3 regions of the Aerococcus sp. 150760013-2 genome follow, and region 2 is predicted to be linked to each of the others. Evidence: riboswitches for the same ligand, from Rfam matches in the RefSeq annotation. Region 2 holds a riboswitch; each other region holds the start of a gene.
The links. A riboswitch is a leader RNA that binds a small molecule or an ion and turns the genes downstream of it on or off. The one in region 2 is predicted to bind lysine.
Positions count from the first base shown of each region.

Region 1: it holds a riboswitch for lysine, as region 2 does, so the genes downstream of both, dapA (4-hydroxy-tetrahydrodipicolinate synthase) here and ACUW85_RS00365 (YfcC family protein) in region 2, are expected to answer to the same signal.
Region 3: it holds a riboswitch for lysine, as region 2 does, so the genes downstream of both, ACUW85_RS01150 (ABC transporter permease subunit) here and ACUW85_RS00365 (YfcC family protein) in region 2, are expected to answer to the same signal.

Region 1 covers NZ_JBSEYI010000005.1:70,239-78,465, forward strand. Annotated here, with positions in the region: gene ACUW85_RS03770 (hypothetical protein) at 1-16, opposite strand, end outside; gene ACUW85_RS03775 (FUSC family protein) at 147-692, shown strand; gene alr (alanine racemase) at 868-2,031, shown strand; lysine riboswitch at 2,123-2,271, shown strand; gene dapA (4-hydroxy-tetrahydrodipicolinate synthase) at 2,441-3,331, shown strand; gene ACUW85_RS03790 (helix-turn-helix transcriptional regulator) at 3,454-4,323, shown strand; gene purB (adenylosuccinate lyase) at 4,572-5,873, opposite strand; gene ACUW85_RS03800 (tetratricopeptide repeat protein) at 6,019-7,101, opposite strand; gene ACUW85_RS03805 (AraC family transcriptional regulator) at 7,498-8,227, shown strand, end outside.
Region 2 covers NZ_JBSEYI010000001.1:68,929-77,155, forward strand. Annotated here, with positions in the region: gene ACUW85_RS00330 (CBS domain-containing protein) at 1-457, opposite strand, end outside; gene ACUW85_RS00335 (ABC transporter substrate-binding protein) at 556-936, shown strand; gene ACUW85_RS00340 (amino acid ABC transporter permease) at 1,018-1,686, shown strand; gene ACUW85_RS00345 (amino acid ABC transporter ATP-binding protein) at 1,702-2,454, shown strand; gene ACUW85_RS00350 (nitroreductase family protein) at 2,634-3,230, shown strand; gene ACUW85_RS00355 (alpha/beta hydrolase) at 3,402-4,331, shown strand; gene ACUW85_RS00360 (YjjG family noncanonical pyrimidine nucleotidase) at 4,379-5,056, shown strand; lysine riboswitch at 5,177-5,327, shown strand; gene ACUW85_RS00365 (YfcC family protein) at 5,423-6,838, shown strand; gene ACUW85_RS00370 (M20 family metallopeptidase) at 6,857-8,029, shown strand; gene ACUW85_RS00375 (chorismate mutase) at 8,111-8,227, opposite strand, start outside.
Region 3 covers NZ_JBSEYI010000001.1:245,650-253,876, reverse strand. Annotated here, with positions in the region: gene ACUW85_RS01175 (DUF2207 family protein) at 1-650, shown strand, start outside; gene ACUW85_RS01170 (GGDEF domain-containing protein) at 1,004-2,065, shown strand; gene ACUW85_RS01165 (DUF368 domain-containing protein) at 2,216-3,097, shown strand; gene ACUW85_RS01160 (CHAD domain-containing protein) at 3,217-3,990, shown strand; gene ACUW85_RS01155 (amino acid ABC transporter ATP-binding protein) at 4,239-4,997, opposite strand; gene ACUW85_RS01150 (ABC transporter permease subunit) at 5,010-6,677, opposite strand; lysine riboswitch at 6,781-6,944, opposite strand; gene ACUW85_RS01145 (cell division protein ZapA) at 7,208-7,771, shown strand; gene ACUW85_RS01140 (CvpA family protein) at 7,811-8,227, shown strand, end outside.

The DNA.
Region 1 (8,227 bases), on a different contig from region 2:
ATGTTTGCCGCTTCACCTAGTGCACCACCTTCATTATTTAGTTCATTTCATCAAGTATTCCTAGTATAATCTATTTACAAGAAAATTCAAATTGTAGAGAAGGGGAATTTTTCAACTTTCCCTCTTAATTAAAGGAGCTTATTTCAGTGAAACAAAATTTTCACGTTGGTATGAGGACCTTGAAGACTTCTTTGAGTGTCTTTATGATTGTTCTTATTTCAGCATTTATCTCTATTGACCCACAAATCGCTGCCCTTTCAGCGGTATTTTCACAAAGGGCTGACGTCACTTCGTCGCTTTCTTTTGGTTTGCGCAGAACCTTAGCCATTGTTTGTGGGGCTTTTGCCTCATTAGTTTTTATTTTTTTACATAACTTATTGCCTGACCATTATTTGATTACTGCACTTTTAGGCGGTTTAGGTATTTTAATTACGATTCAAACCAACCTTCTAGTTAAGAATCCACAAGGGGTTATTGGTGGTAGCGCCACTTTCCTTGTCATTGTCTTCAATATTCCAGCGGACAATCAATATGTATATGCGCTACTTCGGGTATTAGATACCTTCTTGGGTGCCATTGTCGCTGTTGGAATCGAGTACATTCTTCCAAGAGACCGAGTTGTTCCTTGGATCCTTATTTACAATAGCCATGTACCGAAGTTTCTACAAATTTCTACTTCTGAAGACGTTTAACTGACCACTAAGGTTACCTTAGGGTTGAACTAACTTAGCTTTTCCTTAAGTTAGAGACCCTTCTTTCGAGTTTTCACCCACACGTGGTATAATAAATGAGAAGTGAAATGCGCGATATTAACGCCCTTTCCTATCTATTTCGATCAATCCATGTGATTAAAGAGAGGTTTAAACTATGACCATTAGTTATCATCGCCCTAGTAAGGCCAGCGTGTCTCTAGATGCGATTATTCATAATTATTTCGCTATTAAAAAGCATATCGGTAATAAAGCTGTCATGGCAGTTGTTAAGGCTGACGCCTATGGTTTAGGTGCCGTCAAAATAGCTGACGCCCTCCAATCTCGCGGTGCGGACGGTTTTGCGGTCGCAGTTGCGGATGAAGCGTTAGAACTAAGAGACGCTGGGATTATTGCCCCTATCATGATTTTAGGTTTGACTGATCCAGACGATGCTTGGCTTTTAGCTAATTTAGAAATTGGTGTGACAGTCTCTAGCTTGGACTATTTAAAATACGCCAAGAAACACGATAAAGACTTTTCTCGCCTTCATCGATTGAATGTCCACCTTAAAGTGGATTCTGGGATGGGGCGGATTGGCGTGCGATCTGCTGAAAAAGCGCAAAAAATCATTGATTACATTGCCAAACATCCGAAGAAATTTAAGTTGGCTTCAGTCTTTACCCACTATGCAACCGCTGATTCCTTCACTGACCATGGTAAGGACAAGGTTCAAGCCCAATCTGACTTTTTTGAAGGTTTGCTTGGTCAATTGGACTACTCAGCATTAGGGTACACCCCCCTTTTCCATCAATCAAACTCTGCCTTAAGCCTTTGGTACCCGGAAAAAACTTTGGATGCTGCGCGACTTGGCCTGGGCTTATACGGATCCATTCCAAGTATGGAAGATGTGGCGTCACCTGTTGATTTCAAGCAAGCATTGACTTTGGAGACGGAAATTATCTACGTCAAACAAATGCATGCGGGCGATACGATTTCCTACGGGGCTGAGTATGTGGCCGGTGCGGATGAATGGGTGGCTACCTTACCGATTGGCTACGCGGACGGCTGGCAAAGAAGTTATTTGGGCTTGGATGCCATTGTTGACGGCGAGCGGTGCCCGAGTGTGGGCCGGATCTGTATGGACCAGATGATTATTCGCCTACCCCATGAGATGCCTGTTGGCGCTAAGGTGACTTTAATCGGGACAAATGGCGGCCAAACTGTTGATGTAGTGGACGTTGCTAGTCATGCTGGAACGATTGCCCATGAAGTCTTGACGAATTTAGGCCAACGATTGCCCAGAGAATATACCTCTAATAAGAAAAAGAAAATGAAATAACGCTTTCGAAATCTAATAGTTTTTTCATTTAATCCTTGCCTTTAGTGGATAGTCATGTTAATTTTAAACTAACGATTATACAAATAGAAAGTATAGATATAGAGGATGCGCAACCAATCAGTAGCCGATGGTGAAAGGTGGTTGTGCCGAAATGCAGATTTTCTGTGTTGGGGGTAATACCTAAAAGGGTTATCCCTGTCAAACCTTAATGCCCATTAAGGTGAGGAGCGCTTGTCTTATGCTAGGGATTAAAAACTGTTAGGGTTATTGAATGCTATCAGTATTTTTTGACACGTTTTCCTAGGTAGACATAGAGTGATGCTCTTGTCTGCCTTTTTTTATACTCAAGCTATCTGATCGTTTTTTCATAAAGACAATTACAAAGTGCGAACAATATAGGAGGATTCTCATGACAATTTTTAAAGGTTCTGCGGTAGCCATCGTTACCCCTTACGATAATTCATTAGAACAAAATATCAATTACGATGTGTTTGCGGAGTTGATTGAATTTCAAATTAAAAATGGTACAGATGCCATTGTCGTTGCCGGAACAACTGGTGAAGCTTCAACACAAACTGACGAAGAACAAGTTGAATTAGTAAAATTCTGTGTGGAAAAAGTCAATGGCCGTGTGCCCGTGATTGCTGGTGCTGGGTCTAATGATACTGCCCACGGAATCCAATTAACGAAAGACTGTGTAGCCGCAGGTGCAGATGCTATTCTTTCTGTAACGCCTTATTATTTAAAAACGAGCCAAGCTGGTTTATTGGCGCATTATAGTGCCATTGCAGATGCTGTAAAAACGACGCCTATTATCTTATATGATGTACCAGGACGTACAGGTATGTCTATTGCACCAAAAACATTGGCGGAACTTAAAAATATCGAAAACATTGTCGCGATTAAAGATGCAACTGGTGATTTAGCCAATGCAGTGGATGCGCGTTACCACGTTGGTCCTGATTTTGATGTGTACTCTGGAAACGACGATACGGTTATTCCATTAATGAGTTTGGGTGGCCAAGGGGTGATTTCTGTTTTGGCTAACATTGCACCAAAACAAGTACATGAAATGACTCATTATGCCTTAAATGGCGACTTTAAAAAAGCGGCTGAAATTCAAACGACTTTTAAACCGTTAATCGACATTTTATTCAGTGAACCAAATCCAATTCCAATCAAAAAAGCTATGTCTATGCTTGGTTTCGATACAGGTTCAGTGCGTCTACCACTAGTCCCTGCCCAAGAGGAAACAGTGGCTGCACTAGAAGCTGAAATGAAACGATTGAATTTGCTATAGTCTTTTCAATTTTGAAGTAAATTGTGGTATATTAAAGGGTGTGTACCTTATGAGTGCACGCTCTTTCTTTTATTGCAGCTGATAAGTGATAGATTGAATATGTAAAATAGGAGTTTTGATTTATGCCAACTGGAACACCTCCATTTCGAATCAAACTAAAAAAAGTTGATCAGCAAATGGTTGACATTTATAATCGTTCTTCTTTCCATCGAAACGAACTCTTGATTCCCCTTAGACCCTTCTCTATTGAGTTAGCCGACAAGAAAATTGACGTCTCTGTTCGTCAAATTGTTGTCTTACCTGAACCGATTATGAGACGGTTAATCTTACCGGAAAAAGACTGTGATCCTCACGTTGACGACCACAAACCAACAGAAGAAAAAATATATGCCTATATTTTATCCCTAGGCGAACCTTACTTAGATGCCATTGCCAATGATTTTGTGGAAACGCCTGAAGTTAAACACATTTTTGATGAACCCCATGTCTTCAGTTTCTCTTTCGTCACTTGGCAACATCTACTACAAACTTTGATTCAATTACAGTTGGAATTGAAACGACCTGAAGATAACATTCAAAAGAAAATGATCTTTAGTATTGTATCGACCATATTCCTTGAATTGTGTCGACTTTCTTCTGCTTCAAACCAAAACCGATTAGAGATGTCTGAAAGAGAAATTTTAGCCTACGAAATTAAACATTTTATTGTTGATTCCTACCGAAAAGACCTAACCCTTCAAGACATCGCAGACAAGTTCGACATTTCAACGTCAACTGTCAACCGAGTATTTCAGCCTTACTTCCATTCAACCATTTACCAATTCATCTTGGACTTGCGGTTGGGCTATGCCTATACCCTGATTGAAAATGGTTTGTCTATCACGGAGTCATGGCAAAAAGCTGGCTTTAATGATTATAGTAACTTCTATAGAGCCTTTATTAAGCATTATCATATTAGACCGCATCAGGTACCAAAAAAAGGAGACTCATAAGAATCTCTTTTTTTTGATTATAGATTTATTGATTTATTGATTTCAGTCGTCGGCTGTCTCTTTACCTATCATAGCCTTAAAAGCAGTGGCACCACCCTCAGTCCAGGATCGGACAAAATAGTGCTGAATCATGCTACTTGCAACAAGTTTTTTCATACATCAAACAAAAAGTTCACGGTACTTGCCCTAATCTGGGTTAAGTACCGTGAGCTTTTTTTGTATACAGTCATTGCAATTTTGCTAATAATCTACTCTTCTACTATTCCTAATTTTTCGAAAATGTCCTCTACTTTTTGGATATGGTAGTGGTAGTCAAATGCATCATCAATAGCTGCTTGATCAAGGTGACTAGTGATTTCTTCATTGGCTTCTACAAGCCCTTTAAAGTGCTTGCCTTCGTCCCAAGCGATTGCAGTTAGAGGTTGTACTAAGTCGTAGGCTGCTTCACGTGATAAGCCTGCATCAACCAATTTTAGCAATACACGTTGTGAGTAGATTAAACCGTGAGTAGCATCCATGTTGCGTTTCATATTTTCAGGGAATACGGTTAGTTTTTCCATGATGTTTGCGAAACGATGTAACATGTAATCTACTAAGATTGTTGTATCTGGTAGGATAATGCGTTCAGCCGATGAATGAGAGATATCTCTTTCATGCCATAAGGTCACGTTTTCATAAGCAGTCATGATATGACCACGAACGACACGGGCTAATCCAGCCATGTTTTCTGAACCGATTGGGTTACGCTTATGTGGCATTGCGCTTGAACCTTTTTGCCCTTTTGCAAAGAATTCTTCCACTTCACGTGTTTCCGATTTTTGTAGTGAACGGACCTCGGTCGCAATATTTTCAATCATTGTAGCGATTAAAGCGAGTGATGAAATATATTCAGCGTGTAGGTCACGTGGTAGGATTTGCGTTGAAATCTCTTGTGCGTTAATGCCTAAGTGTTCACATACATAAGTTTCAATAAATGGCGGTACATTGGCGTAAGTACCTACTGCACCAGAAATTTTACCTGCTTCAACACCGCGAGCAGCCGCTTCAAAACGTTGGATATTTCGTTTACATTCTGAATACCAACGCGCTACTTTCAAACCAAAAGTCGTTGGTTCAGCGTGAACACCGTGGGTACGGCCCATTGTAACAGTGTATTTATGTTCAATCGCACGCGCTTTTAACACTTGCAAGAATCGGTCTAAGTCTTTACGAATTAAATCATTTGCTTGTTTTAATTGGTAACCTTGAGCTGTATCCACAACATCAGTAGACGTTAAGCCATAATGCACCCATTTACGTTCTTCGCCCAATGATTCAGACACGTTACGGGTAAAGGCAACCACATCATGACGGGTTTCTTTTTCAATTTCTTCCACTCGTTTTGCATCAAAAGTGGCCTTTTCACGAATGGCTTGCGCATCCTCTTTAGGGACTTCACCTAAGGCCGCCCATGCCTCTGTTGCAAGAATTTCAACTTCCAACCAAGATGCATATTTATTTTCTTGTGACCAGATTTGCCCCATTTCAGGACGGGTATATCTAGGTATCATAACATTCTCCTTTATTGCACGCGCTCAATTTTTGTATGCAACAATTATATCACAAGCCAGCTTTCTGGCAGTGATTATTTTTCGAAAAAAAAGACGAGTCCCGCTACTGAATTGTAATTGGTCTCGTCTCTGTAATTTTTATGGCTTAATGATGGTGGTGGTCGTGATCATGGTCCAATTCTTCCATCAATAAATCAGGATGGTCAGCTTCTAGTTGGTCTAAAACTGCCGTCACTTGCGGGTCAACGTTTCCTAAGATATCTTCATAAATGGCTAAATATTCATAGGCCGCTTCATATTGGTCGTGCTCGTTAAAGCGGAATGCGGCTTCTTTTAAAGCTGTTAACATATCCACTGATGGGTAGTCGTTTAAGCCCAGATCATCAAGGAAGGCTTCTTGTTCCTTACCTTCAAGAATTGCTGGCCACTCGCGGTCTAATTCTTCTAAGACCTCCAAACCTGCTCTGGCATTGTCATTTTCATTCCACATAAGGGAAATATGGTATAACGTATAAGCTTTTTCAAAGTCTTCTTTACGGTAGTAGAAGTCCCCGATTAAAGCAAAACCATAAGCTAGGTCCTCTACTCTAAGTGAGTAACTCAAGCCATTAAGAATGGTTGGGTAAGACATCCCATACTGTTCCATTTCTTGGTATAGTTCCGCTAAGGCGTAGATGGTATCTACATCATAGGGATTCCATAATAAGGCTTGTTGGTATGAGTCAATCGCTTCACGCCATTTATTCGCTTTAATTTGCACTTTGGCATACTCCACATACATACCCGCATAATCGCGCGTAGTTGGTGATAATTCTAAACCTGTATCATTATTATAGATAAATTGGAAAAGGTCTAGTTCATCATAAATACTTAAATTTTTAATATTTTTCTTTGGTGTGAATCGGTCGAAATCGTCTTCCATCCGGCGAATGTATAATGACATTTCAAAATTAGCACGGACTGGGTCGACTGCCGTAATGTTGCGAATGCGTTTGACGAATTCGGCATCATCTTGCATTTTAATTTCAGCAATCATTTGATTGTAATCTGTTGATTGATTCGGGAATTTCTCTGTCATCACTTCATTGAAGGCTTTAATAAAAGCTTCATCGCTGGTGTGTTTGTGGTTATCTCTTAAAATTTTAGAGATAACTTGAATGCAGTAGCTGTAATCATCAGTTGGCACAGCTTGAATTCTTTGTATAAGTTTTTCTTGGTCCTTATCCATAAGCTCGTCTCCTAAAGCAATAAATTTCAGCATAAAATAAGTTCTTCATTACACCAAAATTTATTGTACTGTTTTTTTTGTGCTATTGAAACCAAAAAGCCTTTAAAATACTCTTTCATTTTTGCTTTTAAAGTTGCGCAGTGTTAAAAATTGTATTTTTCCTGACTGTTGTAAAATACTGTATTGCATGAGATTAAAACTGGCATTGGTTATCAAAGGCCTCATCTTCCCTTAAATTATAACATATATTACAGGATTTTTACGGCACAATCCCTTTCTTAAAATTAAATTATAAAAAGCCTTGAAACCGCTTGTAGAAGTTTAGTACACTATAGACATAAGTTAAATATTGCAAAGTATAATTATATTAAGAAAGTTAAATTAGAAGGTGAAATCTTGGAAGCATTAGCGGTTAATACATTTCAGAAACATTTCTCTCTTAGCTATCATGATGAGCGTCGCACCATGATGCGTAAGTCCTATAACAATCAGGAACAATTAAACCTTAATGAAATGGATCTTGCAGAATATTCTAGAATTACTACTAGTATGCATTATCATGACCATCTTGAAATTCTATTCTACTTAGGCAATCAATGTCAGTTTATCGTAAATGATACCAGTTACACACTCTACAATGGTGATATTATGATCATTCCACCTAACGTTCCGCATTTAATGTCTAGTGAAGAAGGCATTAATAATACCCGTTATATCTGTATGGTGCCTGAGAATTTGATTCATCAATATGCTATGGTAAATGATAATATTTTTGAAGATATTATTTGCTTTTATAATGAACCGGGTCATTACCGTTTAGATAAAGAAAATCTAGATAAGACAATTACTCATTTAAATAAAATTCTTACTCATGGTGATGAAGAAGTAGAAGATACTACCTTCGTAACTGCTTTTTACCTATACCATTCATTGATGAATGTCTACCATGCGAAGAAAATCCCGTCTATGTCTGGTGATTATAAAGATGACAAGCACTTTAGTCACATCATCTACTATATCGACCAGCACTTTAAAGAATCTGACTTACAATTAGACCGGATTACACAAGTATTTGATATTTCGCCCTATTATTTATCAAAATTATTCCGTAAAGAAATGAACCAAA
Region 2 (8,227 bases):
AAATAACGGATACCAAACGTTCCTTATTAAAGACGGGTAATTGGGATACTTGATGGTGGTGTAAATCAGTCAAGGCTTTTTCTAGACTATCATCCATATTAATGGCAAAAACTGGTTTAATAAATTTTCTAGTTGACGGAATTTCTGTCAGTAATTGGTTGATTTCAAAGAGTTGTTGATTGGTTTCTTCAGAAGGATAAGCCAGGTTTACTTCAACATCTGTCTTGTGGTGGGTCAACAAGTTGCGTAACTGGCGAATCTGGTCTAAAAATTGATGGTTACGTTTGATTACTTGGTTCGTTTTGGCTAATTCTTCTACACACTGGAAGAAAGTAGCATCATCATTGACTAATAATCCCTTCATGGTTTGGTGTAGGGTGTTAAAGTGGCTAATAAAAGCGACTGTTACTGAATAGGGTTTATCCCTGGTAAATTCTTCAGAATAATGACTGGTCATCTTGGCAACCTCCTTCTATCTACTACTTTAATTATAACAAAAAGATGATGGAATAATGAATAGCAATAGTCTTGAGCAAATAAATTACAATCTTAGGTGTGCTAGCTGATTCTGACATCCAAGAGATTGAAGACTTGGAAGGGAAAACAATTGGTGGTGTTGCAGGGTCACATAAGGTGGATATCATGACGCAATATATAGAAGATAAGAGTTTAGATATTGAAATCCGTACTTATGAAAATCGTGAAGGACCTGAGTTAAATGTTGAAAAAGGTCAGATCGATGCCTATGCTCAGGATTATACGATAATTCAAGCGAGCATCCAATTGAAGGACAAACCATTCCGTACGCTAGGGACTGCTGACCGTTTGCCCTGGTTAGTTGCCATGTATGAACGGTGGGGTTTTGTTGAATTCGACCGAAAACGATTGAGCAATAAAAAGCACATCACTGTTTATTTGCAAAAAAACCTTATATAATTCTCCATATTTGGAAAACAGGATAGTGCCTGATATAGGCAACAAGAATGAAAAGGATTTACAAAAAGGAAGTGAATGAATATGGATTTTCTATACATGCTAGAAATCTTACCAGAAGTTGCTAGCTATATACCTACAACGCTTGTTCTAGCGTTTGTCTCTATGTTTTTCGCTGTGGTGATTGGTTTAATCGTAGCCTTTGGCCGCCGTAGCAAAAATAAAATTATCTCAAGTATGTCAGCGGCATATATTTCTGTATTCCGCGGGGTACCAACAGTTGTGCAATTATTTATTATCTACTTTGGACTCCCACAATTATTCCCATCTATGTCTAACTTGTCTGCAATGAGTGCAGCGATTATCGGTTTATCTTTTAAAGAAGCTTCTTATTTAGCGGAAATCTTCCGTGCAGCCCTAGATTCTGTAGATAGCGGACAAATTGAAGCTGGCTTATCAGTAGGGATGAAACCTTGGAAAATTTACCAAACTGTAGTCATCCCACAAGCAGTTGTGAATGCTGTACCGGGTACTTTAAATGTCTTTATTTCTCTAGTTAAAGGATCGTCAATTGTCTTTACCTTAGGGGTAACCGAAGTCTTTGCTTCAGCGAAATTGATTGCTTCATCATCAATGCTGTATTTTGAAACCTATGTTGTAGTTGGTTTCATTTACTGGGTAATCATCGTGATCATTTCATGGTTACAAGGCAAACTAGAACGCAAGATAGCTGTACCTTACAAACGCAGCTAGGAAAGGAGTACCAATATGATTACAGTTGAAAAATTAGTGAAAAAATTTGGCGATAACACTGTATTGAAGGGGATTGACTTTCAAGTGAACGAAGGAGAAGTTGTCGCAATTATCGGGCCGTCAGGTTCAGGAAAATCGACCTTTTTGCGGAGTTTAAACTTACTGGAATCACCAGAATCAGGAACCATTGAAATTAACGGGGTTAAAGTCATAGCACCGGATATCAAGAAGCAAGATGCCTTTGCCTTAAGACAGCAAACTGCCATGGTATTCCAACACTATAATTTGTTCAGAAATAAGACAGTTTTAGAGAACGTTACTTTATCTTTAATTTCAAATAAGGTCATGAAAAAAGACGAAGCTGCTGAATTTGGTGAAAAATTATTGAAACAAGTGGGCTTGTCGAAACAAAAAAACCAATACCCTGTGACTTTATCAGGTGGGCAACAACAACGGGTAAGTATCGCCCGGGCACTTGCTGTACAACCTAAAGCAATTCTACTAGATGAGCCAACGTCTGCCTTAGACCCAGAATTAGTGAATGAGGTGCTTGAAACCATCGAACACCTGGCAAAAGGGCACACAACACTAGTTATCGTGACGCACGAAATGAATTTTGCCCGCAAAGTGGCGGACCGGGTTGTCTTTATGAACGATGGGGTGGTCGTTGAATCAGGACGGCCGGATGAAATCTTCACTAATCCAAAAGAAGAGAGAACCAAACAATTCCTAAAAGAATACATTGGGGCCAATGAGTACGTTATCTAAATTGTTCTGATATGGTACCAAAAGCGTACCGAATATAGTCTTTTGATAACTTAAAAGTAGAAGATTGCACATTGATGAACTTGATAATTGACTTTTAAAAAGTAAGCATGTAGACTATAAATAGTTCTAATTGGAACTTGTTATTTAAAAAATTTGAAATTAAGAGGAGTATTTAATTTATGTCAGCTTTTAAAGATTTATTAACTAAACGTCGTTCTCACTACGCTATCGGTGCTAACACTGATGTGACTGCTTCAGATGTAACTGCTGCTTTAAACGAAGTGATTCCAACTGTACCAAGTGCATTTAACTCACAAGGTGTACGTGTTGTTGTCGTTTCTGGTGAAAAAAACCAACAACTTTGGGACTTGATTAAAGGTGTACAAACAGAAGTATTAGACGCAGGTACATTAAACTACATGAAACCAATCATGGATGGTGCGCGTGAAGCAGTTGGTACAATCTTATTCTTCGAAGACCGTGACGCTGTTGAAGCAGGTATCCCTGGTAACCCAGAACGTCGTTCAGTTTACAAAAACCACGAATCAGCAAATGCGCAATTAACAGCTTGGTTAGTATTAACTGAATTAGGTTTAGGTGCAAACTTACAACATTTCAACATTGGCTACGAGCAAGGATTTGACGCAGCAATTCGTGAATTGTTAGATTTACCTGAAGCTTGGGAACTAGTTGCTGAAATGCCATTCGGTTCAATTGAAGCACCTGCAGCTGACAAAGAATCAATCGCTGTTTCTGAATTAGTTACAGAACGTTAATCAATATTTTAATGAGGGGGTTGTGACGGTATTGTCACAACCCTTTTTATCATATCAGGTTCCAAAAGTCAGGATTTTCTGACACTTCCCAAAAGTCGATCCTACACGACTTTTGTCACACCTTAATACACAATGTTATAATGGTATAAATAAAATACTAGGAGGCCCAATATGCGGAGTGAAGTAATTAAATTATACGAAGACCGAGACGATGTGACGTTAACGACTTATCTGTTAGATCCTTTCACGACCAGTGATGATACGAGAACGAGACCAGCTATTATTATTTGCCCAGGTGGTTCATACATGTATTGTTCTGACCGTGAGGCTGAGCCAGTAGCGATGGCCTTTAATTCAATGGGATTTAACGCTTTTGTCCTACGGTATTCTGTTTATGGTCAAGGCAAAACGACCGACCAAACCCTTGCTGAGGGCCAATTTCCAGTGAAAGAAGATGTGGTTTTCCCACATGCTTTACAAGAAACAGCCAAAACATTTGAAATCATCCACAAACATGCAAGCGAATGGCAAGTCAATACAGACCAAATTGGGTTAATCGGTTTCTCTGCAGGTGGGCATAATACAGGTATGTACGGCAACTTGTGGAGCCAACCAGTTATCCAAGACGCTACCAGTTTAACAGGCGACCAATTGAAGCCAGCCTTTAATATTTCTTCATATGCCTTAACAGATATTGCCTACTATTTTGGTAAAAATGTACAGAACCCTGATCCAAATGTGCAAGCATATGCGACTGCTATTTCTCTAGCTTGCTTCGGTAAACCGCAACCAACTGCTGAAGAAGTTGTAAAATATTCTATTCCTTCAACAGTGAACGCTGATACACCACCAACTTTCATCTGGGCAACAAGAGAAGATCAAGTGGTGAATGTGCGCGACTCAATTTCATTTGCCTTGGCTTTAGAAGAAAATGAAATACCTTTTGAAATGCATATCTTTCAAAAAGGGCCACATGGTTTGTCAGTAGCTAACGAATCTTCAGCTTTATATCCAGTTCAAATCAATAAAACTGCCGCACAATGGCTACCGCTAGCTGAAAATTGGTTGAAACAAATCATCTTAAAAGGCACTTATTCCTGAGTGCTCAGGATGATACTTTGGTTTTAGGATAATAAAAAGAGGTAAATATGAAGTATAAAAACTTATTATTTGATGTAGATGATACCTTATTAGATTTCCAAGATGCGCAAAAGGGTGCATTGAAATCTTTATTTGAGGCTATGGATATTCCTTATAATGAGGAAACTGAGAAAATGTATAATACCATGAATCAAAGTCGCTGGCGCCAATTCGAACAAGGGATTTTAACCTCAGAACAAGTTGTAAATGGTAGATTTGGTATTTTCTTCAATCAACTAGGCATTGAAGTGGATAGTGTTGAAATGGAAAGAAATTATCGGCAGTATCTAAAAGAAGGTATAAAACCTATTGAAAATAGTTTGGAACTAGTGAATTCACTTTCTAAACAGGCAAATTTATATATCGTTACAAATGGTATTGCTGAAACGCAATCTTATCGTTTACAAAAATCTGGTTTGATCCCGTACTTTAAAGATGTGTTCATATCTGAGGAACTGAATGCGCAAAAGCCTAGTATAAATTTCTTTAATACAGTATTTTCAAGAATACCGTGTTTTAATAAAGAAGAAACAGCCATTATTGGGGATTCGCTTACGTCAGATATTCAAGGAGGTATTAATGCTGGAATCGACACCATTTGGTATAACCCAAAAAGGAAAGAAGTAAAAGATCCAGTAATGCCAACCTATGATATTGCGCAATTAAATGAAATATACGATTTATAGTTTTTTGACTTAGTTTAACCAATTTTTCTCATGAACGCACAATAGCATATAACATCGATTGTAAAATTTCTTGACATTGTACCTTTTATTTCATAAGATTAGACTTAAATGAATAAATGCGAAATAGAAAGAGGCCGCTAATCACATCAGTATCCATTTGGAGAAAGGGTTATTAGCCGAAACAGTATAACTTACTGTTGGGGGTGTATTAAAAAAATGCATCACTGCCAAAAAGGAATGCCCAATTCCTTCCAGGAGCGCTTTCTATTTTGCGGGCAAAAGTGATTTCTGTATTCAACCAATACCAAGTCGAGCTTTTGCTTGCCTTGGTATTTTTTTATTCAAATTTTTAAAAGGAGCTTTTTTATGAAGTCAAAACTTTTTCCAAAAAAGTTACAAATGCCGAATGCATTAGTACTTTTATTTTCAATCATGGTCATCATGATGGTCTTAACCTGGGTTATTCCAGCAGGGGAGTTTGAACGAATGCTGGTTGATGATCGAACTGTTTTAGTACCAGATTCTTTCCATTTTATTGATTCTAGCCCACAAAATCCCTTCCAGTTGATTCTGGCCTTACCGCAAGCTTTTATTGAGGTAGGATCTATCGTATTCTTCCTCTTTATCACAGGTGGATCATTCAAATTAATTAACGAAACAGGCATTCTGGAAGCCTTAATGGGTCGTTTAGTCCGTGCCTTAAAAGGACGCGAGGAAGTCTTCATTCCTATTCTTGTTTTTGTGACTGGTTTAGGTGGTGCCACTTTAGGTTTATCAGAGGAAATTATCCTCTTCATCCCAATCGGTATAGCACTAGCTAGAGCTTTAGGCTACGACGCCATGACAGGGATTGCCGTTTTAATTCTTGGGGCTGCAGTGGGCTTTAATGCCGGTTTTATGAACCCATTCTCAGTAGGTGTTGCCCAAGCCTTAGCCGAATTACCATTATTCTCAGGTGTTGGCTTACGTATCGCCTTATTCATTGTTCTTTGGGCAGTGACAACGATTTTTATTATGCGTTATGCGAAAAAAGTCAAAGCTGATCCAAGCAAAAGCGACGTTGCTGATTTAGAAGCTGCGGATAAAGCGCAAGCTGACTATATCGATTTAAATGAACAGGAACTACCAGCATTTTCATCACGCCACAAATGGATTTCAATAGCTTTACTTGTTGGTTTTTCTATAATGATTTATGGTGTATTCCAAATTGGCTGGTTTATTGATGAATTAGGCGCGATGTTCTTTACAATGGCAGTTGTTTCCGCCTTAATTGGGGGTCTTTCAACTGGCAAAATAGCCGACACCTTCGTTGCTGGGGCCGGTGAAATGATGTTCTCAGTACTTGCTATTGTATTTGCCCGCGGTATTTTAGTAGTCATGGAAAATGGGATGATTTTAGATACAATTATTTACTATCTTGTACAAGTAGTGAACATTTTCCCAGCTATTCTAGGTTCAGTTGGTATGTACGTGATTCAAATCTTGATCAACTTCTTTATCCCATCTGGTTCAGGACAAGCAGCAGCAACGATGCCAATCATGTTACCAATTGCAGACTCACTAGATGTCACAAGACAAACAGCTGTACTTGCTTTCCAATTAGGTTCAGGTTTCATGGATGCCATTATTCCAACATCCGGTGTCCTGATGGCTGAATTATCACTGGCTAAAATTCCATATAACAAATGGTTTAAATGGTTTATGCCATTACTAACCATTTATATTTTAATTGGATTGGCATTTTTAATCTTCGCCCATTTTGTAGGCTACGGGCCATTCTAGAAAGGAAGAGTAAATTTTATGACTGTAAAAGAAACATTACATCAAGAAGTTAACGCCCTAGAAACAGACTTAAGAGGATTGAGCGATTATATTTTTGCTAATCCAGAACTAGGCCATCAAGAATTTAAATCGTCAAAAGCCCATATTGCATTGCTTGAAAAACATGGTTTTACTGTTGAAACCCCGTATGCTGGCTTTGATACGGCCTTTAGAGCGACTTTTGATTCAGGTCAACCTGGCCCAACAATTGCTTACTTGTCTGAGTACGACGCCTTACCGTCAATTGGGCATGGCTGTGGCCATAATATGCTTGGGACTGTAGACACTGGTGCTGGTATCGCCTTATCTAAGGTAATCAACCAGACTGGCGGCCGAGTGATTGTTTTAGGAACGCCCGCTGAAGAAACAACTGGAACTAAGGTAGATATGGCTAATTCAGGCGTATTTGACGACGTAGATGTGGCTATGTGTACCCATCCTTCAGATGAAAATACTATGTCTGGCACTTCAATGGCTATCCACCCAATTGCTTTTGAATTTTTCGGTAAACCGGCCCATGCTGCAGAAGCGCCAGAAGAAGGGATTAACGCCCTAGACGCTATGTTAAACCTATTTAATAATATCAATAGTCTCCGCCAAGAAATGCGGTCATCTGCTCGTGTACATGGGATTATTACCCACGGTGGAGACGCAGCCAACGTGATCCCTGAATACACACGCGCTGAATTCTATGTCCGCGCCTTGGATACGCCTTATATGGAAGTTTTATCGGAGAAAATCATCAACTGTGCTAAGGCCGCAGCACTTGCAAGTGGTTGTACTATGAAGCACACAGACTTTGAAAATATCTACAGGGATATGATTACTAACGAGACTTTATCTGCAGTTTACAACGAAAATGCAAGTGAATTAGGTATTGAAATGGTTCCCGAGAAATTAGGGGAAAATGGGTCAATTGATATGGGTGACGTCAGTCATGTAGTCCCTTCAATCCATTCTTACTATTCAATCACAAATGGCAAGCGTGTTATCGGGCACACACCTGAATTTAGAGACTGTACCCAAACACCATTTGCCTATGACATGATGATGAAAGTTGTTGAAACATTGGCGCGTACTGGTATTGATGTTATTAGCAAACCAGAACTACTAGCTGAGATCCGAACAGAATTTGCCAATCGAAAAGTATAGGAAATAGAAAAAATCACCTGGGGAAACCCGGACGATTTTTTCAATGCAAACATTTATATTTGCTTTATTGATTCATAGCGGTTATTTTTCTTCTTGTTGAGCCATCCAATGCTCCTGATGACCGCGAGATATACGCATGATTTCAGTATATAAATCAGCTAATTCTTCTTTTAGTTCAGGGTTTTCTAAGTAGCCTTG
Region 3 (8,227 bases), 180 kb from region 2:
ATGTTCAATCAGACAAGGCGCCAACCGGCCCATCAGCACGATTGTTTAAATTGATGCAACGTGTTGCTCAAAAAGACGGCCGTGTTGAACAAAAAGCCTTCTCTAAATATATAGAAAAGAATTACAAGAAAATTGAGGCCTATGAACGAGCCTTAGATTCTTATTCATCAGATTATTTGGAAGAAAATGGTTACACTTTTGTCGGCTTAACAGCCAAATCACGTCGTGAAAAAAGCGACTTAGATATCGCCCATGAAGTGGCAGGTGTCGCTTATACAGATAAAGGCTTTGAGTTACGCGATAATATCGTGAAATTCAAAAACTATCTGTTAGACTTCTCATTACTAAATGAGCGTCAAACGAATGAAGTTGCCTTATGGGATGAATTAATGATTTATGCGGGTGCTTTTGGTATTGCTGATGAAGTGGAAGAAGAATTCCGTAAGATTTATCCTGAATATGCTGAAATCTCAACCTACTCAGATGCGCCATTCTTCTACTATGCGTACTATGGTTCAATGCTTAACAGATCTTATTCAGACGGTCATAGCGCTGCAACAGCTTCTTCATCATCTGGTGGAGGTGGCGGTACCAGCTTCGGTGGTGGTGGCGGTTCCTTCGGTGGAGGTGGCGGCGGCGGTGTTCGCTAGTCTGTCACGATATAAATGCGAACAATAATTGTATTAGCCAACTAGACTCGTTTTAGTTGGCTTTTTATTTGCGAATGATTTCAAACATTCATACCAGGATTTCCAATAATATAACTTATTATCCTTAATTATGTGTAAGGTTTAGCCAAATTAAAAAATGAATGTCTAATAATTAAGGAATGGATAAATTTCCAAGATTTTTCTCTTGAAAGTTAATTTAGTTATTTCTGGCTGATCAATCGTGGTATATTGATTATAATGAGTATTTATGTCAAGACAGGGCTTTTTAAAAATTTCAAGGAAATATTTTTAATTAGGCATATTATATAGATTATGGAATACAGGAGGATAGCATGATTGTAAATGTCTTAGCAAATATGGCAATTGTTTTTATGGATATTTATTTAGTTTGGCGCTGGCGATATGGTATTGAGGAAAGACGAAATCCCATCAACAACCGTAAACTCTTTATTAGTTTACAAACGGCAGCGGGTTTTTGCTTGATGATGTCATCCTTTCTCGTTGAAGGTGTTCGTTTTGACTTTAGGTCGGTACTATTCGCCTATACCATGGTATATTTGGATAAGAAAATTGCCTATCCGACAATGGTGCTGGTTGCGATTGGTCGTTTTTTCTTTGGTGACTTAACCTTGTCCAGTTTAAACCTCTTGATGGTCTTAGTCTATATTTTGCTCAGTTTAGGTGTCTTTGACCGTATTAAAGCCAAGTATTCAGAGTTCTTCCAACTATGGTTGTTAGCGATGATGGCTATTTTCATTACTACGCCAATATCCATCATTCGATTAGAAGATCCCGCCCAAGTATTTTCATCTTTACTATTGCTAGCTGTTTTGTCATCGGCATTCATATACGTTTCTTACCAGTTCACCAACGATCTAGACAAACTCTACCAAACCTCAGTGCATGACAGTTTAACGACCCTCTATAACGCCCGAAAATTAGAAGAAGACCTTAGGAAAATTTCAGAAAATAATGATCCCTATTCCCTATTAGTTCTTGATATTGATAATTTCAAAAAGTTAAATGATACCTATGGTCATCTTGTGGGCGATAGGGCACTTAAAGAAATAGGCACCGTGTTAAATAATTTAAAGTCCGATTTATTCGATTATTACCGGTATGGTGGGGAAGAATTCGTGGCTTTAGTATTTGACGAGACGGGACAAAAGACGCTGGATTTAGCTGAATCTATCCATGAAAGGGTTGCTGAATTGCCACTATTTAGTGAAGAAGGCGACCCCTTGAAGATTACGGTGTCAATTGGTGTGGCCCATAGAAAACCGCATGAAGACATGAAAATTACCTTATTGCGGGCTGACCAAGCCTTATATCAAGCGAAACACCGAGGGAAGAACCAGACGGTGAGCGCTATAAGTGAGTTGAGTGTTGATTAATTGATTATTTTCAACTAGAACTTTCATATTTTTTAGCTTTCAACGATGATTCTCAGCCCAAAGATTGATACAATACATATTATCTAATAGTACAATGGATTGGTCTTATTGAACTGTCTAGTAAAAAATGGAATTGAAAGAGGAGAATAAATGAATAATAAAAAAGATGCCGTCTTTTCGGCAGATTGGTTTATCCGTGTTCTGAAGGGTGCAGCTGTTGGGATAGGAGGCATTCTACCAGGTCTTTCAGGTGGTGTCCTAGCTGTGATTTTCGGTTTGTACGATCAAATAATTAACTTTTTAGCTAACATTACGGAAAACTTCTGGAAAAATGTGCGTTACTTTATTCCAGTTGGGATTGGTTTCTTAATAGGAATATTGGTATTTTCAATTTTCGTTGAAAAAGCTTTTGGACTTTACGCAGCTATTTTTATTACCTTATTTATCGGTTTCGTAGTGGGTACATTACCATCACTATTTAAGTCTGCTGGAAAAGAAGGGCGCAGTACATCTGACTTAACCTTGCTTGCAGTGACTGCAGTCATCATTTTCTTAATCATGTACTTTGGAGGTCAAGGGATTACACAAGTACAACCTTCTTTTATCGCTTGGGTATTATCAGGTGCTTTGATTGGTTTAGGGGTTATTGTACCGGGGATGAGCCCATCAAACTTCTTAATCTACTTTGGTTTGTATGACAAAATGGCCGCTGGTATTGCAGCCCTTGATTTTTCAGTCATTATTCCGTTAGGTTTAGGTGGGTTACTGTGTGTCATTGGTTTAGCGAAGGTTGCTGAATGGGCCTTTAAACATTACTACTCTAAAATGTACCACTTTATTTTAGGGACTGTAATTGGTTCATCGATTGCATTATTCCCAACACAAGTATTCCCAGGTTTCTCAGCTGAAGGTTTAGCAAATTCTGGTTTATCATTCATGAGCACATTGATTTGGTGTGTGATTGCCTTTGTATTAGGGACAATCTTCTCATTATGGTTCTCTAAAATTGAAGAAAAATATTCAAATGACTAAATCGTCTAAAAACAGGCACTTCCTTTTGTGGGGAGTGCCTGTTTCGTTTTACGGATAATAATTTATTTTGTATAATGAACTTATAAGAAAACGAATTTCTAGGGAAGGGAGTGATTTGAATGAATAAACGGCATGAAGTATTTGAACAGCAGATAAATAAGGTGTCGGACTTATATCTAGATTATCAGAACAACCCATTTTCCGATGAACTAGTCCACGATTTGCGTGTTTCAATTCGAGAATTACGTGGTCTACTTAACTTTATAAAAAAACGTATGGACAAAGACCATTATAACAAGTTGAACCAGCAATTGGGTGCAGCAGCGCGCGTATTTGGGCCCCTTCGTGAATTGGATGTGCTTTATGAATATTGCGAAGATTATGCAGTAAATCATCCTGAAACCAGCGAGGCTTATTACCAGCTGTTTAACACCTTCGTTAAAGAACGTCGGATAGAAATGAACCGGACTTTTAATAAGGGCAATAGCGCCACCATTCAGCAGGCTATTGAGGATGCGAAAGAAATCCTTGAACTCGACCTATTTAAAAATAAGAAAGACTGGAAAAAGTATACGCTTAAGCGCCTGAAAAAGAAGGATAAAAAATTGCGATACGCCTTTAAGACAGTGGATATTTCTGACTACGAGGTAGTCCACGAAATTAGAAAGAGTGCCAAGAAGGTGCGGTATGCTGCCACTTACTTCGACGATACGGTTTCTAAAGACTTAAACCAATACAGAAAAGACGCCAAGGCCATTCAATCTGAATTCGGTGAAATTACAGATGCGCATGTCAATTATGATTTACTGACAGCATACAAAGATAAAGTGAAGGATGAAAATGTGCGTGATTTATTAAATCAAATTCGCGATAATATCGAAAGCGCGGAATAGATTTAAGAATAAGATAATACACAAAAAGCAGTTGGATTTTCCAACTGCTTTTTGTGATTTTTTGCTATTTGAAAGTATGTAGCGCCTTGCACCCTCATTCAAAATCGGGATCGAGCGACTCGCACCTTACATAGTCGAATTTAAAATGTCAGACTTCGCTGACATATCACCAAATCCTTCAATATCTTTCAGATCTCGTAGGATTGGTTACAGTACGGCTAGTCTAGGCGACATTTTTACCATCCTATTTAAAATCTTTCGTTTGCGTATCTTGTCAAGAAGGCTTTTGTTCTTTCTTGTTTCGGGGTATCGATGACCTCTTTGGCTGGACCTTGTTCGACGATGACACCTTTGTCCATGAAGACGATATTGGTTGATACGTCACGGGCGAAGGCCATTTCGTGGGTTACAACGATCATTGTTAGACCTTCTGTTGCTAATTGGGTCATTGTTTCCAATACTTCCCCAACCATTTCTGGGTCAAGGGCAGATGTAGGCTCATCGAATAGTAAGACTTCTGGGTCCATTGAAAGGGCACGGGCAATCGCGACACGCTGTTGTTGTCCACCAGATAGTTGCTCAGGGCGGGCGTCACGGTAAGGTGCCATACCGACTTTTTCAAGGTTCTTAAGGGCAACTGCTTCTGCTTCAGCCTGACTACGACCTAAGATTTTACGTTGGCCAACTGTACAGTTTTCTAGGGCTGTACAGTTTTTAAATAGGTTGAATGATTGGAATACCATACCAACTTGGGTACGGTATTTATTAATGTTCATTTTCTTCCCGTTTAAAATCGATTGGCCGTGGTATAAAATGTCGCCGCCAGTTGGTTCTTCAAGTAGGTTTAAGCAACGTAGTAGGGTAGATTTACCTGATCCAGATGAACCAATAATAGAGGTTACTTGTCCTGGGCGTACTTGGAAGTCGATATCACGTAGGACCAAGTTTTCCCCAAAACGTTTTTCTAAATGTTGTACATTTAAGATTAATTGATCTTGGTTTTGCATGTCATTTTCCTCCTATTGTTCTCTTTGACCGTTGATTACTGTATTCGTGCTAGATTCATAGACATGGTAAGTCTTTTTGCCTGCCATACGATTTTCGATAAAATTCAAGACACGAGTTGTTGTAAAAGTTAAGACAAAGTAGATAATCGCTGTAATTAGGAATGTTTGGAAGGTTAGGTAAGTTGAACCTGCAGCTGATTTCGTTACAAAGAATAACTCAGTTACTGCGATAACATTCAATACAGAAGTATCTTTAATATTGATTACAAATTCGTTACCTAAAGCAGGTAAGATTGACCGAATAGCTTGTGGCAAAACGATTGTCGTCATTGTTTGGTAGTGGTTCATACCAATGGCACGAGCGGCCTCAGTTTGGCCTTTATCCACTGAGGTAATCCCACCACGGATCACTTCGGCAAGATAAGCACCAGTATTAATCGACACAATTAGTAAGGCTGCAAACATAGTAGACATTTGGAAATTGAAGAATAGTCTTGAACCATAGAAAATCATCATAGCTTGTACCATCATTGGTGTACCACGGAAGATTTCAATGTAGGCAGCAATCACAAAGTCGAATAATTTATAGAAGAAGTAGGCAACTGGTTTTTGATCGCGACGAACGATTAATGAACGGTAGATAGCAATCAATAAACCAATGACAAATCCCATAATTGTCGAGCTTAACGCGATAAACATAGTGTTACCAGCACCAGTTAGGAATTGGGAACCGTAAGTATCCCAAATGCCCGCAACTTCAGACCAGAAACCAGCACTTTCACCGCGCTCGTTCAAGTTCACCATATCTTCCATTAATTGGTCACGGTCAGCGGTTGGAATAGTTGCTAAGGCTTGGTTCATAATGTCTGTTAATGGAGAATCTTTTCTGGTTGCAACAGCAATATCAGAAGTGACTTCACCTAAGTTAAAGCCTTGGCCCTCAGCAAACTCAACGTATGTTAAGTCAGGGTTAGCAGCTACAGCAGCCATGGCACCTGGTTTTTCAGATACATAGGCGTCAACTGAACCAGCAGTTAAAGCTGTAATCATCGTTGGGAATGAATCTAAGGCAGTGGCTTGGGTTACGTCAGTAATTTGCGGAATTAAATCATAATGGAATGTATTTAATTGACCAGTAACAGTTGTGCCAGCGAAATCTTCTAGAGATTTAGCATCTGCGTATTCACTGTCAGCCATAGTCACAAGAACGATATCTGAAGAATAGTAAGAATTTGAGAAGTCCATTTGTTGTAGACGTTCTGGTGTTGGTGACATACCGGCAATAATCACGTCTATCATGCCAGATTCAAGTGCGGGTGGTAGACCGTCCCACTCTAACTTAACAATTTCAAGTTCTAAACCTAGTGAATCAGCTAGACGTTTAGCGATTTGTACGTCATAACCGTTTGCATATTCACCGTCAGAGTTTGAAATAGGGACTGCACCGTCCGCGTCAGATGTTTGCGACCAGTTGAAGGGCGCATAGTTGGCTTCCATCCCAACTCGTAGGACGCCTTCTGTGTCTAAACCTTCAGCTAATGCTTCTTGGTCAACCTCAATTGTTGTGCCGACCTCACTCGCTTCAACAAAAGCGGATGTTGGGCCAACGATGGCAAATACGATGGTCAAAATAGCAATCAAAGCTTTTTGCCAAGTGTTACTTACTTGATGATTTTTCATAATAATACCTCCCGAAAATAATAAAAAGCCTCTACAGCAATAAATTGCAATAGAGGCTTCCCTTTGTACGCAGTTAGACTATGACTAGTCTTTCAGTCGTCACTCCTAGGATAGCGCATCACTTGGTTAAGTGACAGTCATAAACATTTTTTGTTTATGCCCAATACTTTAACTTGGGGTTAAAATATTTCGGCGAATATTCCTTTCCATACTTTCAACGCTCCCGCTCGGGTATGTACTGATAAGCTCCGCACCTCTATCTCAATATATCGTATCTCATCATACACGAAGAATAATGACTTGTCATGAAAATCTGATTAAATCTTTCATGATAGCTTAAAATCATTGCAATTTTTCTATCTTTTTTGATCATTAAAAGCAGATAGTGGCTAGGTCTAGCCATTATTCGGGATAAATGGTAAAATATCTAAGATTATGAAAGCTAGGTGGAACGAAAGTCGTTAAGACGCGACCTTTCTATTGCATCTATAAACATTTAACGCACAGTAAAAAAAGTTGGAGTGACAAATATGTCGAATGAAGAAAAAAACAGAGTAATAGCGAAATTGGGCTATCACAAATTCACCATCAAGAGTCATAAAACAAGTGAACATATTCAACAAGTGAGCCGTGATATCAACCAATTACTTGCTGATATCAGTAAAAAGAATCCCAATATGTCAATGGAAGAGATGGCTTTATTAGTAGCGTTAAACATCCAATCTGATAATGTGGATTTACAAGCACAAATGGCTGTAAAATCTAAAGAAAATGCCGATTTAATGGTCCGTGTAAAATCAATGGAGCAAACCATGGGCACGTTGGTGAAAGAAATTGCTGAAATAGAAAAAGAAAAGATGCGTGAAGCACAAGAAAAAACGCAACCGCAAACACCATCAAAAGCCAAGACGAACCAGGGACATGCTAAGGCGCTAGCTAAAAGACCAGCGCAAACAAAAGCAAGTGGAAAACAAACACTGACACAGGCTGACCTAGATAAAGAAATTCCTGAAATTAGCCAACCAAGTTTGAAGTCTAGTGTGAACACAGCCTCAAAACAATTGGGTCGTTTGCGTCAAACACCAAGATCATAGGCTATTGATAGAAAATATGGATACCAACGGGAGGAAAGCATGACAAGTTTTTTGATTTTATTATTTTTTACACTTAGTATAGGCGTTGGTGTCTATCGAGGGGCTATACTGCAAGGCATTCATTCTATAGGCCTATTAGTCGCGTATTTGTTTGCCGTTTTGTTCTATCAAAATCTAGTTGACCTTGTAACCTTATGGGTGCCTTATGTAGGTTTTGATATTGAAAATACCTTTGTCTATTATCCAGTAGCTTTATTACAAAATATGGATATCATTTACTTTAGATTAGTTGCCTTGTTAGCAATTATCTTGCTTGTCTGGATTGTTACTAAATTAATTGCTTTTGGCTTAAGAGACTTAAAATTTAAAGAAATGGATATTCAATGGAACGGCATTTTGGGCGGCCTATTTGGCTTCTTCTCAGCTTGGTTCTGGTCATTCTTTATTTTGATGTTT